DNA from 2 places in the Streptomyces sp. NPDC051243 genome. Region 2 is predicted to be linked to the other one. Evidence: riboswitches for the same ligand, from Rfam matches in the RefSeq annotation. Region 2 holds a riboswitch; the other holds the start of a gene.

Region 1 (6,897 bases), on a different contig from region 2:
CGATCATCTCCAGGGTGGACTGCTGACGCTCCAGCTCGGCGTCGACCGCGGCGGCGACGGCCGGGTCGAGCTCGTGCAGGGACGTGTTCAGAAGCGACTTGTCGGATGTGGCAGACATATGGGGTACGACTCCTCAGCCGGCGGTGTGGGCGGCGTACTCGTCCGCGGAGAGCAGGTCGGCCGGCTCCTCCGTGACGCGTACCTTGAACAGCCAGCCGCCCTCGAAGGGGGCGGAGTTCACCAGCGCCGGGTCGTTCACCACGTCCTCGTTGATCTCGGTGACCTCGCCGGTGACCGGGGAGTACAGGTCGGAGACGGACTTGGTCGACTCCAGCTCGCCGCAGGTGTCACCCGCGGTCACGGTCGAGCCGACCTCGGGGAGCTGGGCGTAGACGACATCGCCGAGCGCGTTGGCCGCGAACTCGGTGATGCCGACCGTCGCGACGCCGTCCTCGGCGGTCGACAGCCACTCGTGCTCCTTGCTGTAGCGCAGCTGCTGGGGGTTGCTCATGGCCTGAATTCTCCTGTACGCGCGGGAGTGGTGATGAGTGGGGGACTGCTGAGAACGTGTGTGAGCAGCGGAAATGTGCGCAGGGTCACGCACGCGCCGCTGTCAGTCTGTCTTTCCGGCGCTGGATCCGCCGCTTCGAGTGTTACTTCTGCCGCTTGTAGAACGGCAGCGCCACGACCTCGTACGGCTCGTGGCTGCCGCGGATGTCCACGCCGACCCCGGCCGTGCCCGGCGCCGAGTGCGCCGCGTCGACGTACGCCATCGCGATCGGCTTGCCCAGCGTGGGCGAGGGCGCGCCGGAGGTGACCTCGCCGATCACCTCGCCGCCGGCGACGACCGCCATCCCGGCACGCGGGACACGGCGGCCCTCGGCGACCAGGCCGACGAGGACGCGGGGCGGGTTCTCGGTGGCCCGGGTGGCGGCCTCCTGCAGCGCCGTACGCCCGACGAAGTCGCCCTCCTTCTCGAACTTCACCACCCGGCCGAGCCCGGCGTCGAAGGGAGTGAGGGAGGTGGAGAGCTCATGGCCGTACAGCGGCATGCCCGCCTCCAGGCGCAGCGTGTCCCGGCAGGACAGACCGCACGGCACCAGACCGACGCCCTCGCCCGCCTTGGTCAGCGCCTGCCACAGCTCGACGGCGTGCTCCGGCTTCACGAACAGCTCGAAGCCGTCCTCGCCGGTGTAGCCGGTGCGGGCGATGAGGGCGGGGACGCCGGCGACGGTGCCGGGCAGACCGGCGTAGTACTTCAGCCCGTCCAGGTCGGCGTCGGTGAGGGACTTCAGGATGCCGGGGGACTCGGGGCCCTGGACGGCGATCAGCGCGTAGGCGTCCCGGTCGTCGCGGACCTCGGCGTCGAAGCCGGCGGAACGCTCCACCAGCGCGTCCAGCACGATCTGGGCGTTGGAGGCGTTGGCGACGACCATGTACTCGGTCTCGGCGAGCCGGTAGACGATCAGGTCGTCGAGGATGCCGCCGTCGGCCTGGCAGATCATGGTGTAGCGGGCGCGGCCGACACCGACGGAGGCGATGTTGCCGACGAGGGCGTAGTTCAGCAGCCGGGCCGCGTCCGGGCCCGTCACCGTGATCTCGCCCATGTGCGAGAGGTCGAACAGTCCGGCCTTGGTGCGCACGGCGTTGTGCTCGTCGCGCTCGGAGCCGTAGCGAAGCGGCATGTCCCAGCCGGCGAAGTCGGTCATCGTCGCGCCGAGCGAGCGATGCAGGGCATCGAGCGCGGTGTGACGGAGTTCTCCTGTACTGCTCATCGGTCGGTCGTCTCCAAGGGCAAGACATCTCGGGCGAGGTCGTTCCTCCCCATCTGTCATCGGAACCTGAGAGGTTCGCCAGGACCGCCACAGGGACGATCACGGCTTGCACCTTGGGTGGGGTCGCACCGCTTCTCGAAGAGCTCGCAGAGAGGGGGCGGCCCGCTTTTCAGATGTGCCTCGCCCGCGCGGTAACGGGGCCTGAGAGATTCAAGGGAGGGACTTGCTCCTTCGGCGCCCCAGCGATGGACTGCTGAGGACTCTCCCGCGCGGATTCAAACGGCCGGTATGCAGTTGGCGCGCACATCATTGCACGCCGGGCTCGTCTTCGGCAGGGCTGTGTCTGTAACCGGCTTGTGGCAGTAAGCGAACGAAAATGCGAGAGATCATCCATTACCTTCTCTTTACGCTCAGTGGGGAAGGGACTCCTGACCCCGGAGGAGGACGATGACGGTGAACCGCACCACGGCGTACGCCACGACCTCGGGCATCGCGCTGCCCAAGCAGCCCGCGGCCCCCTGTGTCGAAGTCCGCGGCAAGCGCATCCCAGCCGTGGTCCGCGACCTGCGCGAGCGCTCCGGCCGCAGCCCGCACGCCCTGCTCTTCGGCCCCAGGGACCTCGTCGTGATCACCGGCCTGCCCGGCAGCGGCAAGTCCACCCTGATGAAGCGCGCGGTGAAGGGCATCCGCATCGACTCCCAGGACGCCCGGGACCGCTGGGACGCCCGCATGCCCGGCTTCTTCCCCTACGCCCTCTACCGCCCCCTGGTGCGCCTCGCGCACTACGCCGGACTGCGCCGCGCCCTGCGCTCCGGCGAGGGTGTCGTCGTGCACGACTGCGGCACGCAGGCCTGGGTGCGCGGCTGGCTGGCCCGCGAGGCCCGCCGCCGCGGCGGCACCCTGCACCTGCTGCTGCTCGACGTCACCCCGGACACGGCCCTGGAAGGCCAGCGCGAGCGCGGCCGAGGCGTCTCGCGGTACGCCTTCCTGCGCCACCGCAGAGCGGCCGCCCGACTGCTGCGCTCGGTGGAGAAGGGGCACCTGCCCCGGGGCTGCGGCTCGGCGGTGCTGGTCGACCGCTCGGCGGCGGACGTACTGCGCCGGATCGGGTTCACCGGCTGACCGGCCGTATACGTTCGGCGTTCGCGGACCGGCCGGACACGTACTGGACGCCTGCATGTCCGGACACGTACCGGACGCGTGTATGAGTCGCCCTGCCGTGGACCTGCGCGGGCCGGACACCGGATAGCCTTCTGAGCCACAGACGTGGTTCACAGCAGGCGGTCATTGAGATGGACTTCCCAGCGGATCTCCCCGCGGACTTCCCGGCACAGGCGCAGCTCCACCCGCACGGCGGCTGGCCCGGCAACGAGTTGGAGGAGGTGCTCTCGGCCTCCCTCGGCCTGCCGTCGGCGGGCGGCCGGATCATCGAGGTGCTGGGCCGCAGCTTCGTCTGGGTGCCCCTGCCCAACGGCGGCGGCCCGCACAGCGGCCCGCTGGACCTGCCCACGGTGGAGATGGGCGGCCAGGCATACGTCCCCGTCTTCAGCTCCGAGGAACAGTTCCGCCAGGTCGTCGGCTCCCACATGTCGTACACCATCGCCCCCGCCGTCGAGTTCGCCCGCGGCCTGCCCCCGCAGGTGGGCATCGCCGTGAACCCCGACGGCGTGGTCGGCGTCCCCCTGCCCCCCGCCGCGGTGGCCGAGCTCTGCCGGGTGGGCCGCACCCCACTGGACGGCCTCACCTCCGGCGGCCGCGTCAAGCTCTACGAGCCCGACTGGCAGGAGGACCCGGTCGACTTCCTCGCGACGGCCTCGGCCGAGTTCGCGGAGACCGGCGTGATCACGACGGCCCGCCGCTGCCTGGCCGCCATCGAGATGTCCACCCCGGTGATGTTCATAGGCGTGGAACTCTCGGTATGGGACGGCGACTTGCGAGCGGCCCCCATGAACGCCCTGGCCCGAGCCCTGGGCCGCACGCCGGTGCAGTGGCCGGTCAACCTGGTCCTGATGGACGTGGCCCAGGACCCGGTGATCGACTGGCTGCGCCAGAAGGTACGCCCCTTTTATCAGCGGGATTTCTAGACGCCCGTGAGGGCAACGCCGCCAGGGGCGCGGGGCTGTATCGATATGCGGCTCCGCCGCGGGGGCGCGATCACCCCCCACGGCCCGCAGACGGCAGACCGCATCAAGTCCCGAGCTCTCCCCGGCTCTCCCAGCGGAGCGCCTAAGCTGGGCACACAGCCATTTTCCCGAAGGGGCGGTAAATCGTGAGCGCGAGCGGCACTACCTCGACCGGACAGGTCGAGAACATGCTGCGCCAGGTGACCCCCGGGCGCTACGACGCCTACGAGGCCCTCCTGCGCGCGCTCGCGACCCCCTCCACCGGCCAGGTCTGGATGCTGCTGTGGCACGGCCAGGCCGGCTCCCCGGACGCCCAGTACGGAAACATGGAGGTCGACGGCTACGGCTACGCCCCCTGCGTCACCTCCGCCCAGGAGCTGTCGGCCAGCGGCTGGAACCGCAGTTACGAGGTCGTCGACGGAGTCGACGTGGCCCGCACCCTCTACCCGGACCACTACGGCCTGTGGCTGAACCCGCACGCCCCGGGCGGCGGCGTCGGCATCCCCTGGCTCGACCTGCGGCGCATCGCCACGGGCCTGGACCGCCAGCCCGCCGGTCCCCTTCGCCTGTCGGAACCCGGCATCGAGATCCCGCAGTTCTACGCCCTGCTCGCGCAGAACGCCCACCGCACCCCGGCCGTCCGCTCCCTGCGCCGCGCCTGGGTGCAGCCGGCGCTCGGCGCGCCGTATCTCGCCATCGGGCTCGACGTGTACGACACCAGTCCGCCCGCCGTGGACTCGGTGCGCTCGATGATGTCGCAGTCGATCGGCGCCGTACCGGACGGCCTCCCCGTCTCGACCGTGGCGATGTCCGACGAGTACGACCCGGTCGCGATGTGGATGCGCGCCAACGGCCGCCCCTTCTACGACCGCGAGGCGCACGCGGCGGCCCCCGCGCAGGCTCCGGCGGCCGGCTACGGCTACCCACCGGCACAGGGCCGTTACTGATCATCGACCGGCTAACCTACTGTTCAGTCCGCAGCCCGGATGTCGTAGGCGCCCATGGCCCCTCGCTTCGGTTTCACAGGTAGTTCTTCGCGCGTAGATGTGATCGGAAGGTCCCGGTCCGCCCTCATACGCCCCAACTGATGCGCGTCCGGCGGTCGTTACCCGTTGTTCGGATAACGGAACCCCCCAGACAGCATCACGGTTGCGCATCCTTTCCCCGCCAACTCTGGCAACAGATCGCCAAAGCGTTGAAGACTCCCCGCAAGACACGGGCCGGTCGGTCCTGTGTACGAGTTGAAGCAACCGCTACAGCGGCAGCCAGGGGGGTCGGCAACCGCCGGCCGAGAGGGGTCAATCTCACTGTGACGGCACCGATCGAGACCACCGGATCGCAGGCCGAGGCCCAGCCCGAGGCCGTGCTGCAGGGGGTCGAGTCCAAGAAGATCGAGGGTCGCTCTCTCGGGCAGATCGCCTGGACCCGCTTCAAGCGCGACAAGGTGGCGGTCGCGGGCGGCGTCGTGGTCGTGCTGCTCATCCTCGTCGCGGCTCTGTCCCGCCCGCTCCAGGCGCTGCTGGGCCTCGACCCCAACGCCTTCCACCAGGACCTGATCGACCCCAACACCTCGCTGCCCAAGGGCGACTTCGGCGGGATGAGCTGGGACCACCCGCTCGGCGTCGAGCCGAAGTTCGGCCGGGACATCCTCGCGCGCATCCTCGAGGGCTCCTGGGTCTCCCTGGTCGTGGCCTTCGGCGCGACGATCCTGTCCAACGTGATCGGGACGGTGCTCGGCCTCATCGCCGGCTACTACGGCGGACGGGTCGACACCATCGTCAGCCGGCTCATGGACACCTTCCTCGCGTTCCCGCTGCTCCTGTTCGCCATCGCCATCTCCGCGACGCTCCAGGGCGGTGCCTTCGGCCTCGAAGGGCTGCCGCTGCACATCTCCGTCCTGATCTTCGTCATCGGCTTCTTCAACTGGCCGTACATGGGGCGGATCGTGCGCGGCCAGACCCTGGCACTGCGCGAGCGGGAGTTCGTCGACGCCTCCCGGGGGATGGGGGCCGGCGGGCCGTACATCCTCTTCAAGGAACTGCTGCCCAACCTCGTCGCGCCGATCATCGTCTACTCGACGCTGCTCATTCCGACGAACATCCTCTTCGAAGCCTCGCTGAGTTTCCTCGGCGTGGGCATCCAGCCGCCCCAGTCGTCCTGGGGTGGAATGCTCAACCAGGCCGTCGACTTCTTCGAGGTCGACCCGCAGTACATGATCGTTCCCGGCCTCGCGATCTTCATCACGGTGCTGGCCTTCAACCTCCTCGGTGACGGCCTCCGGGACGCACTCGACCCCCGCAGCCGCTGACGTCCGCGGTCGCCACACCCGGCTGCGACCCGACGTCCCACCCAAGTGTCCACCTACGAAGGGGAATCCGACCATCATGCGAAGGTCAGCATTGGCCGCAGTCGCGGTCGCCAGTAGCGCCGGCCTGCTTCTCGCGGGCTGCAGCAAGGCCGACGAAGGCAAGAACACGCCCAAGGGCGCCGGCGTCAACGCCGCGACCAAGGGAGTGGTGAACGAGTCCACCCACAAGGGCGGCACGGTCACCTACGCGAGCTCCGACGCTCCCGAGTCCCTGGACCCGGGCAACATGTACTACGCCTACGGCTACAACTTCAGCCGCCTCTACGCGCGTCCTCTGATGACCTTCAAGCCCGCCCCCGGTGAGGCCGGCAACGAGCTCGTCCCGGACCTCGCCGAGGGCAAGGGCACGCCCAGCGACGGCGGCAAGACCTGGACGTACAAGATCCGACAGGGCGTCAAGTACGAGGACGGGACCGCGGTCACCTCAAAGGACGTCAAGTACGCCGTGGAGCGCTCGAACTTCGCGCGTGACGTGCTCTCCCTCGGCCCCAACTACTTCCAGCAGCTGCTGGACGACCCGGACAAGTACAAGGGCCCCTACAAGGACAAGAGCGAAAAGGGCATCTCGTCCATCGAGACCCCGGACGACCACACGATCGTCTTCCACCTGAACAAGGCGTTCTCCGAGTTC
Region 2 (6,897 bases):
GGCCGTCCCCCGCCGCGGAGTTCAGCACATCCACGACACGGTCCCGGTCCCGGTCGGAAGCCCGCAGCCCCGTACGCGACAGCTCCGCCGACATACCCTCACCCCGTTCGCACGCCACCGACCACACTAACGCTATATCGCGTTATACCCAACGGCCAACCCCCCGCCCGCGGTTCCCGGCCGACACCCCTATCGTGACCGCCATGCACTCCTACACGATCGGCCAGGCGGCACGGCTGCTGGGCGTCAGCCCCGACACCGCCCGCCGCTGGGCGGACGCGGGCCGGGTGGCGACCCACCGCGACGAGACCGGACGGCGCCTCATCGACGGCAAGGACCTCGCCGCGTTCTCGGTCGAACTCGCCAGGTCCGGCAGCGGCGAGGAGGAGACCTCGTACACCTCGGTCCGCAACGCCTTCCCGGGCATCGTCACCGCGATCAAACTCGGCGACGTGGCGGCCCAGGTCGAGATCCAGGCAGGCCCGCACCGGCTGGTCTCGCTCCTCACCCGCGAGGCGGTCGAGGAACTGGGCCTGGAGGTGGGCATGGAGGCCACCGCCCGCGTGAAGTCGACGAACGTGCACATCGACCGAACATAGCCGGACAAAAAGGCGCACTACGGTAGGAATCACAAACCCAGACCGCCCCGAACTCCTATCGTCTGCGAGGCGTCCCCCATGAGCCTGAGCATCCGCAACCAGCTCCCCGGCACGGTCACCGCCATCACTCCCGGAGAGGTCATGGCCACGGTCAAGATCCGTCTCGCCGGTGGCCAGGACCTCACCGCGGCGATCACTCTGGAGGCCGTCGAGGACCTCGGCCTGGCCGAAGGCACCCCCGTGAACGCCCTCGTGAAGGCCACGGAGATCTCCCTCGCCACCGCCCCGGTCAAGGGCCTGTCCATCCGTAACCAGCTCCCCGGCACGGTCACCGGCCTCGCCACGGGCGGCGCGATGGCATCGGTCAAGATCGCCGTGGACGGCGCCGATCTGACGGCGGCCATCACCAGGGACGCCACCACCGACCTCGCCCTGTCCCCCGGAGTGCCCGTGGTCGCACTGGTCAAGGCGACGGAAGTAGCACTGACGACGAGCTGAGGCACAGGCGGCACGCAGGCACAGCCGCGAGAACGCCGACGGGCTTCGCCCGGCCGAGCTCGGCCGGGCGAAGCCCGTCTGTCATTCACCTACGTCGGCACGCAAGCCGCTGACCGTCAGTCCTCGTACGCATCCAGCGGCGGGCACGAGCACACGAGGTTGCGGTCACCGAAGGCCTGGTCGATCCGGCGCACCGGCGGCCAGTACTTGTCGGCGGCCGACACACCGGCCGGGAACACGGCCTCCTCACGGCCGTATGCGTGCTTCCACTCTCCGCCCAGCGAGCCGGCGGTGTGCGGGGCGTTGCGCAGCGGGTTGTCCTCGGCGGGCCACTCGCCCGATCCGACCTTCTCGATCTCCGCACGGATGGCGATCATCGCCTCGCAGAACCGGTCGAGTTCGGCCAGGTCCTCGGACTCGGTCGGCTCGATCATCAGCGTTCCGGCCACCGGGAACGACATCGTCGGCGCGTGGAAGCCGTAGTCGATGAGCCGCTTGGCCACGTCGTCGACACTCACTCCGGTCGCCTTGGTCAGCGGCCGCAGGTCGATGATGCACTCGTGCGCTACGAGCCCACCCGGTCCGGTGTAGAGCACCGGGTAGTGCGGCTCCAGGCGCTTGGCGACGTAGTTGGCGGACAGCACCGCCACCTGCGTGGCCCGCTTGAGCCCCTCGCCGCCCATGAGCCGGACGTACGCCCACGAGATCGGCAGGATCCCCGCGGAGCCCCAGGGCGCGGCCGAAATCGGGCCGACGCCCGTCTCGGGCCCGGCGGCGGGCTGCAGCGGGTGGTTCGGCAGATACGGCGCCAGGTGGGCGCGCACGGCGACGGGCCCGACTCCCGGGCCGCCACCGCCGTGCGGAATGCAGAAGGTCTTGTGCAGGTTCAGGTGGGACACGTCCCCGCCGAAGTGCCCCGGCTTGGCAAGCCCCACAAGGGCGTTGAGGTTCGCGCCGTCGACGTACACCTGCCCGCCCGCGTCGTGCACCTGCGCGCAGATGTCGGCGACGTGCTCCTCGAACACACCGTGTGTCGACGGGTACGTGATCATCAGCACCGCGAGTTCGTCCCGGTACTGCTGGATCTTCGCCCGCAGGTCCTCGACGTCGATCTCGCCGTCCTCGGCGGTCTTCACGACGACGACCTTCATGCCGGCCATCACAGCGCTCGCGGCATTGGTCCCGTGCGCCGACGACGGAATGAGGCACACGACCCGCTGCTCGTCGCCGTTGGCCCGGTGGTACCCGCGTACGGCGAGCAGCCCGGCCAGCTCACCCTGCGACCCGGCGTTCGGCTGCAGCGACACCTTGTCGTAGCCGGTGACCTCGGCGAGACGTTCCTCCAGCTCGCGGATGAGCGTCAGATAGCCCTGCGCCTGCTCCGCGGGCGCGAAGGGGTGCAGCTGCCCGAACTCGGGCCAGGTGACCGGCTCCATCTCGGTGGTCGCGTTGAGCTTCATCGTGCAGGAGCCCAGCGGAATCATGCCGCGGTCGAGCGCGTAGTCACGGTCGGCGAGCCTGCGCAGGTAGCGCAGCATCGCCGTCTCGGAGCGGTGCTGGTGGAAAACGGGGTGCGTGAGGTACTCGTCGCCGCGCAGCAGCCCGCCCGGAAGCGCCTCCTCCGTCTGCGCGTCCAGCGCCTCGATGTCCCCCTCGATCCCGAACGCCGTCCATACGGCGGTCAGTTGGGTCCGCGTAGTGGTCTCGTCGCAGGCGATGGACACGTGGTCGGCGTCGACGAGACGCAAGTTGACGCCGTTCTGCCGGGCGGCGGCGACGACCTCGGCGGCCTTCGCGGGCACCCGCACGGTCAAGGTGTCGAAGAAGGCACCGTGCACCACCTCCGCCCCACCCGCCGTGAGCCCCGCGGCGAGGATGGCGGCGTACCGATGGGTCCGCCGGGCGATGCTCTGCAGCCCCTCGGGCCCGTGGTACACGGCGTACATTCCGGCCATCACGGCGAGCAGCACCTGGGCGGTGCAGATGTTGCTGGTCGCCTTCTCCCGCCGGATGTGCTGCTCACGCGTCTGCAGGGCCAGCCGGTACGCCCTGTTCCCGTCCGCGTCCACGGACACGCCCACGAGCCGCCCCGGCAGGCTGCGCGCGAACTTCTCGTGCACGGCCATGTAGCCGGCGTGCGGCCCGCCGAAGCCCATCGGCACACCGAACCGCTGCGTCGTCCCGACCGCGATGTCCGCCCCGAGCTCACCGGGCGACTTCAGCAGCGTGAGCGCGAGCAGATCGGCGGCGACGGTGACGAGCGCACCGAGCTCGTGAGCCTGGTCGATGACCGGCTTGATGTCCCGTACAACACCGGAGGCGCCCGGGTACTGCAGGAGCACGCCGTTGATCTCACGCGCGGCGACGTCGGCCGGAATCCCGCCACTGAGGTCGGCGACGACGACCTCCACACCGGTCGGCTCGGCACGGGTCTCGATCACGGCGATGGTCTGCGGAAGCACATCCGCGTCGACCAGGAACAGCCCCTTCTTGTTCCTGCCCATACGCCGGGACAGGGCCATGGCCTCGGCAGCCGCCGTCCCCTCGTCGAGCAGCGAGGCACCGGAGGTCGGCAGCCCGGTGAGCTCGGCGACCATCGTCTGGAAGTTCAGCAGGGCCTCGAGCCGCCCCTGCGAGATCTCGGGCTGGTACGGCGTGTACGCGGTGTACCAGGCAGGGTTCTCCATGACATTCCGCAGGATGACCGGCGGCGTGAAGGTGCCGTAGTACCCGAGCCCGATCATCGAGGCCAGCACCTCGTTGCGATCGGCGAGCGACCGCAGCTCGGCCAGCACCTCGGCCTCGGTGCGCGCCCCGGGCAGATCGAGCGAGTCGGCGTTCTTGATCACATCCGGCACCGCCGCGGCGGTCAGCTCGTCGAGCGAGCCGTACCCGACCTGGGCGAGCATCTTGGCCCGGGCCTCATGGTCGGGACCGATATGACGCTGCTCGAAGGGAATCCCTTGTTCGAGCTCGGAGAGCGGAATGCGATGGGCGGTCATTGCGGAGGCCTCCTGGTCTGACGCGACCTTCGAGGGGCACCACGGCACGGGTACCCGGACGGCCTCCCCCTCTGTCATCTCAACCTGAGAGCTTCACCGGGTCACCCAAAGGCTCCCGGCTTTCACCGTCGGTGAGAGCGGAAGCCGTCGACACCCGCCCTGCTTTCCAGAGTGACCTCGTCCGTGCGGTACGTGTGCCTGAGAGATTCCGGGGAGGATTTGCTCCTTCGGCGCCTCCGATGGTGTCCGGAGGACTCTCCCGCACGGGGTCAGCAGCCGCTAGCAAGCCTACCAGCGAGGTCAACGCACGGACCTTCGAGTGGCCGCACTCACCAATGTGCCTTTTCGTAGTGCTTACGGATGAGTTGCGACCAAGTGGAGGGCCCGTGCAGACCGACATCGATCCGCGCAACCTGATCGGCCGCAAGGCCTTCGACCGCAACGGCACCAAGATCGGCACCATCGACGAGGTCTATCTCGACGACGCCACCGGAGTGCCGGAATGGGCTGCGATACGCACCGGCCTGTTCTCCCGGGACGCCTTCGTCCCCCTGGAGCCCAGCGAACTCGTAGAGGGCACCCTCCACGTCCCCTTCGACCGCGCCCTGATCAAGGACGCCCCCGACTTCGGCGTAGGCCGCCACCTCTCCCCCGAACAGGAACTCCAGCTCTACCACCACTACGGCCTCGACGTGGCCGCTCCACCCCCCATCCCGGACCGAGACTTCGGCAACTTGGCAGGCAGAGAGGACACCTGACCCACCAGCCAGGCGCCCGCACACCCACCAGCCAGCCATCCCACACACCCACACACCTCGCGGACCCGCCCCCACCCAGCCTGGCGAGCACCCACCCCACCCAACCTGCAGCCCCGCACGCCCACACAACCTGCGAGCACCCACCCCACCCAGCGTGCAAATCCCAGCGCAGCCGCAGGCACCCAGCCCACGAACCCTGCGGACCCAGACCGGCGCGGCTGGCGCGGCCGCTCACAGCCCGCGGCACCCAACCCACCCAGCCTGCCGCTCCCATGCCCGCGCAGCCGCATGCACGCGCCCAGCCCACCCAGCCTGCCCACCGGCGCCCACAGCCCGCCGGCAACCACCCCACGCAGCCTCCCGCACCCACGCCCACACAGCCGCAGGCACCCAGTCCACCAAGCCTGCGCACCCGGGCTCACCCAGCCTGCGGGCACCCCAGCCCTCCCAACCCACCCAGCCCGCGAGCACCCAGCCCACCCAGCCTGCGGGCAGTCGTGCCGCTGGGGCGGCACGGGTGGGCGCAGGCGGCACCCCGCAAGCGCCGGGTCGCGCGACCCACTCCTACCGCAACCACAACCCCGGGAACGCAGCCAAGCCACCAGACGCTCCACGCCCGAACGCGCTCCACGCCCGAACGGTTCACGCCGTGAGCCAGCCGCACCCCCTACCCGCCCGGCATCACACGCGGCGCTACCTCCGAGCTCTCCCCCTCCACCCCCGCCGCCTCCCCCGCCCCCGCACCCCCCGCTCTCCCCGCCACCAACGGCAACGGATCCGCCGCCGCCAACCCCGGATCATCAACCCGAAACGTCCGCACCCGCCCCGGCTCCGACCCAGGCGTCTCGAACCGCACAGTCACCCGCCCCAGCCCACTCCCCTGCACCCACCCATGCCCGTACTCGACGTGCCGCACATCGTGCCCCGCAACCCACCGCCGCTCGACGGGCACAACGTCCCGCTCCTCCTCGCGCTCCTCCCGATCCCCCTCCTCCTCGCTCTGCTCGACCCGCTCCCCCGCCGCCTGCGCGAACAGATCCTCCTGCGTGTAGTCGGCCAAGCCGCTCACCCCGACCCCCAGCAGCCGTACACCCCCCGTCGTGTCCACGGCCTCCAGCAACCGCGCCGCAGCCTCCCGCACCACCGCCGGATCATCCGTAGGCCCACGCAGCGTCTCGGACCGCGTCAGGGTGGAGAAGTCGTACCGCCGCACCTTCAGCACGATCGTCCGCCCGGACAACCCGGCCCCCCGCAACCGCCGCACACAACGGTCGGCCAGCCGCTGCACCTCCAGCCCCACCCGGACCCGGTCATGAATGTCCACGTCGTACGTGTCCTCGACCGACACCGACTTGGCCTCCCGTTCGGCCACCACGGGCCGCTCGTCGTGCGCCAGCGCCATGGCGTACAGGGCGTGCCCATGCGCCTTGCCGAGCAGCCGCACGAGCTCGTCCTCCCCCGCCTCCGCGATCTCGTCGACCGTGTGGATCCCGGCCCGCCGCAGATGATCCCCCGTGGCCGGCCCCACCCCCGGCAACGTCCGCACGGACATCGGCCCGAGCAACGCCCTCTCGGTCCCCGGCTCGATCAACACCAGCCCATCGGGCTTGGCCTCCTCCGAGGCGATCTTCGCCAGCATCTTGGACGCGGCCAGCCCCACGGACCCCGCAAGCCCGGTGGCCGCCCGTATGTCGGCACGCAGCTTCGTCCCCACCAGCCGCGCCGACTGCTCGTCCCACGCCGCTCCCGCGGCCTCCAGATCCACGAACGCCTCGTCCAGACTGAGCGGCTCCACCAGCGGCGACAGCTCCCGCAGCAGCCCCATGACCTGGTCGCTGATCTCGCGGTAGATCCCGAACCGCGGCACGAGATAAGCGGCATTCGGCGCCAGCCGACGCGCCTGAGCCATCGGCATCGCGGAGTGGACGCCGAAGACCCGGGCCTCATAGGACGCGGTGGCGACGACTCCACGCGGCCCGAGCCCGCCCACGATCACGGCTTTCCCGCGCAGGCTCGGCTTGGATGCCTGCTCCACCGAGG

Evidence for each region. Region 2 has a riboswitch for glycine ahead of gcvP (aminomethyl-transferring glycine dehydrogenase). Riboswitches for the same ligand answer to the same signal wherever they lie in the genome.
Region 1: another riboswitch for glycine. It lies ahead of gcvT (glycine cleavage system aminomethyltransferase GcvT); the one in region 2 lies ahead of gcvP (aminomethyl-transferring glycine dehydrogenase).

Annotation. Positions count from the first base shown of each region.
Region 1 is NZ_JBITES010000012.1:12,877-19,773, forward strand. Features, by position in the region: gene glyA (serine hydroxymethyltransferase) at 1-118, opposite strand, end outside; gene gcvH (glycine cleavage system protein GcvH) at 134-511, opposite strand; gene gcvT (glycine cleavage system aminomethyltransferase GcvT) at 654-1,775, opposite strand; glycine riboswitch at 1,955-2,053, opposite strand; gene ACIBAG_RS29100 (AAA family ATPase) at 2,223-2,897, shown strand; gene ACIBAG_RS29105 (enhanced serine sensitivity protein SseB) at 3,068-3,859, shown strand; gene ACIBAG_RS29110 (enhanced serine sensitivity protein SseB C-terminal domain-containing protein) at 4,045-4,845, shown strand; gene ACIBAG_RS29115 (ABC transporter permease) at 5,208-6,206, shown strand; gene ACIBAG_RS29120 (ABC transporter substrate-binding protein) at 6,283-6,897, shown strand, end outside.
Region 2 is NZ_JBITES010000020.1:197,000-203,896, forward strand. Features, by position in the region: gene ACIBAG_RS39545 (DUF1707 domain-containing protein) at 1-94, opposite strand, end outside; gene ACIBAG_RS39550 (molybdopterin-binding protein) at 204-599, shown strand; gene ACIBAG_RS39555 (molybdopterin-binding protein) at 678-1,097, shown strand; gene gcvP (aminomethyl-transferring glycine dehydrogenase) at 1,214-4,099, opposite strand; glycine riboswitch at 4,276-4,371, opposite strand; gene ACIBAG_RS39565 (PRC-barrel domain-containing protein) at 4,486-4,857, shown strand; partial or broken gene ACIBAG_RS39570 (DNA polymerase IV) at 5,499-6,897, opposite strand, start outside.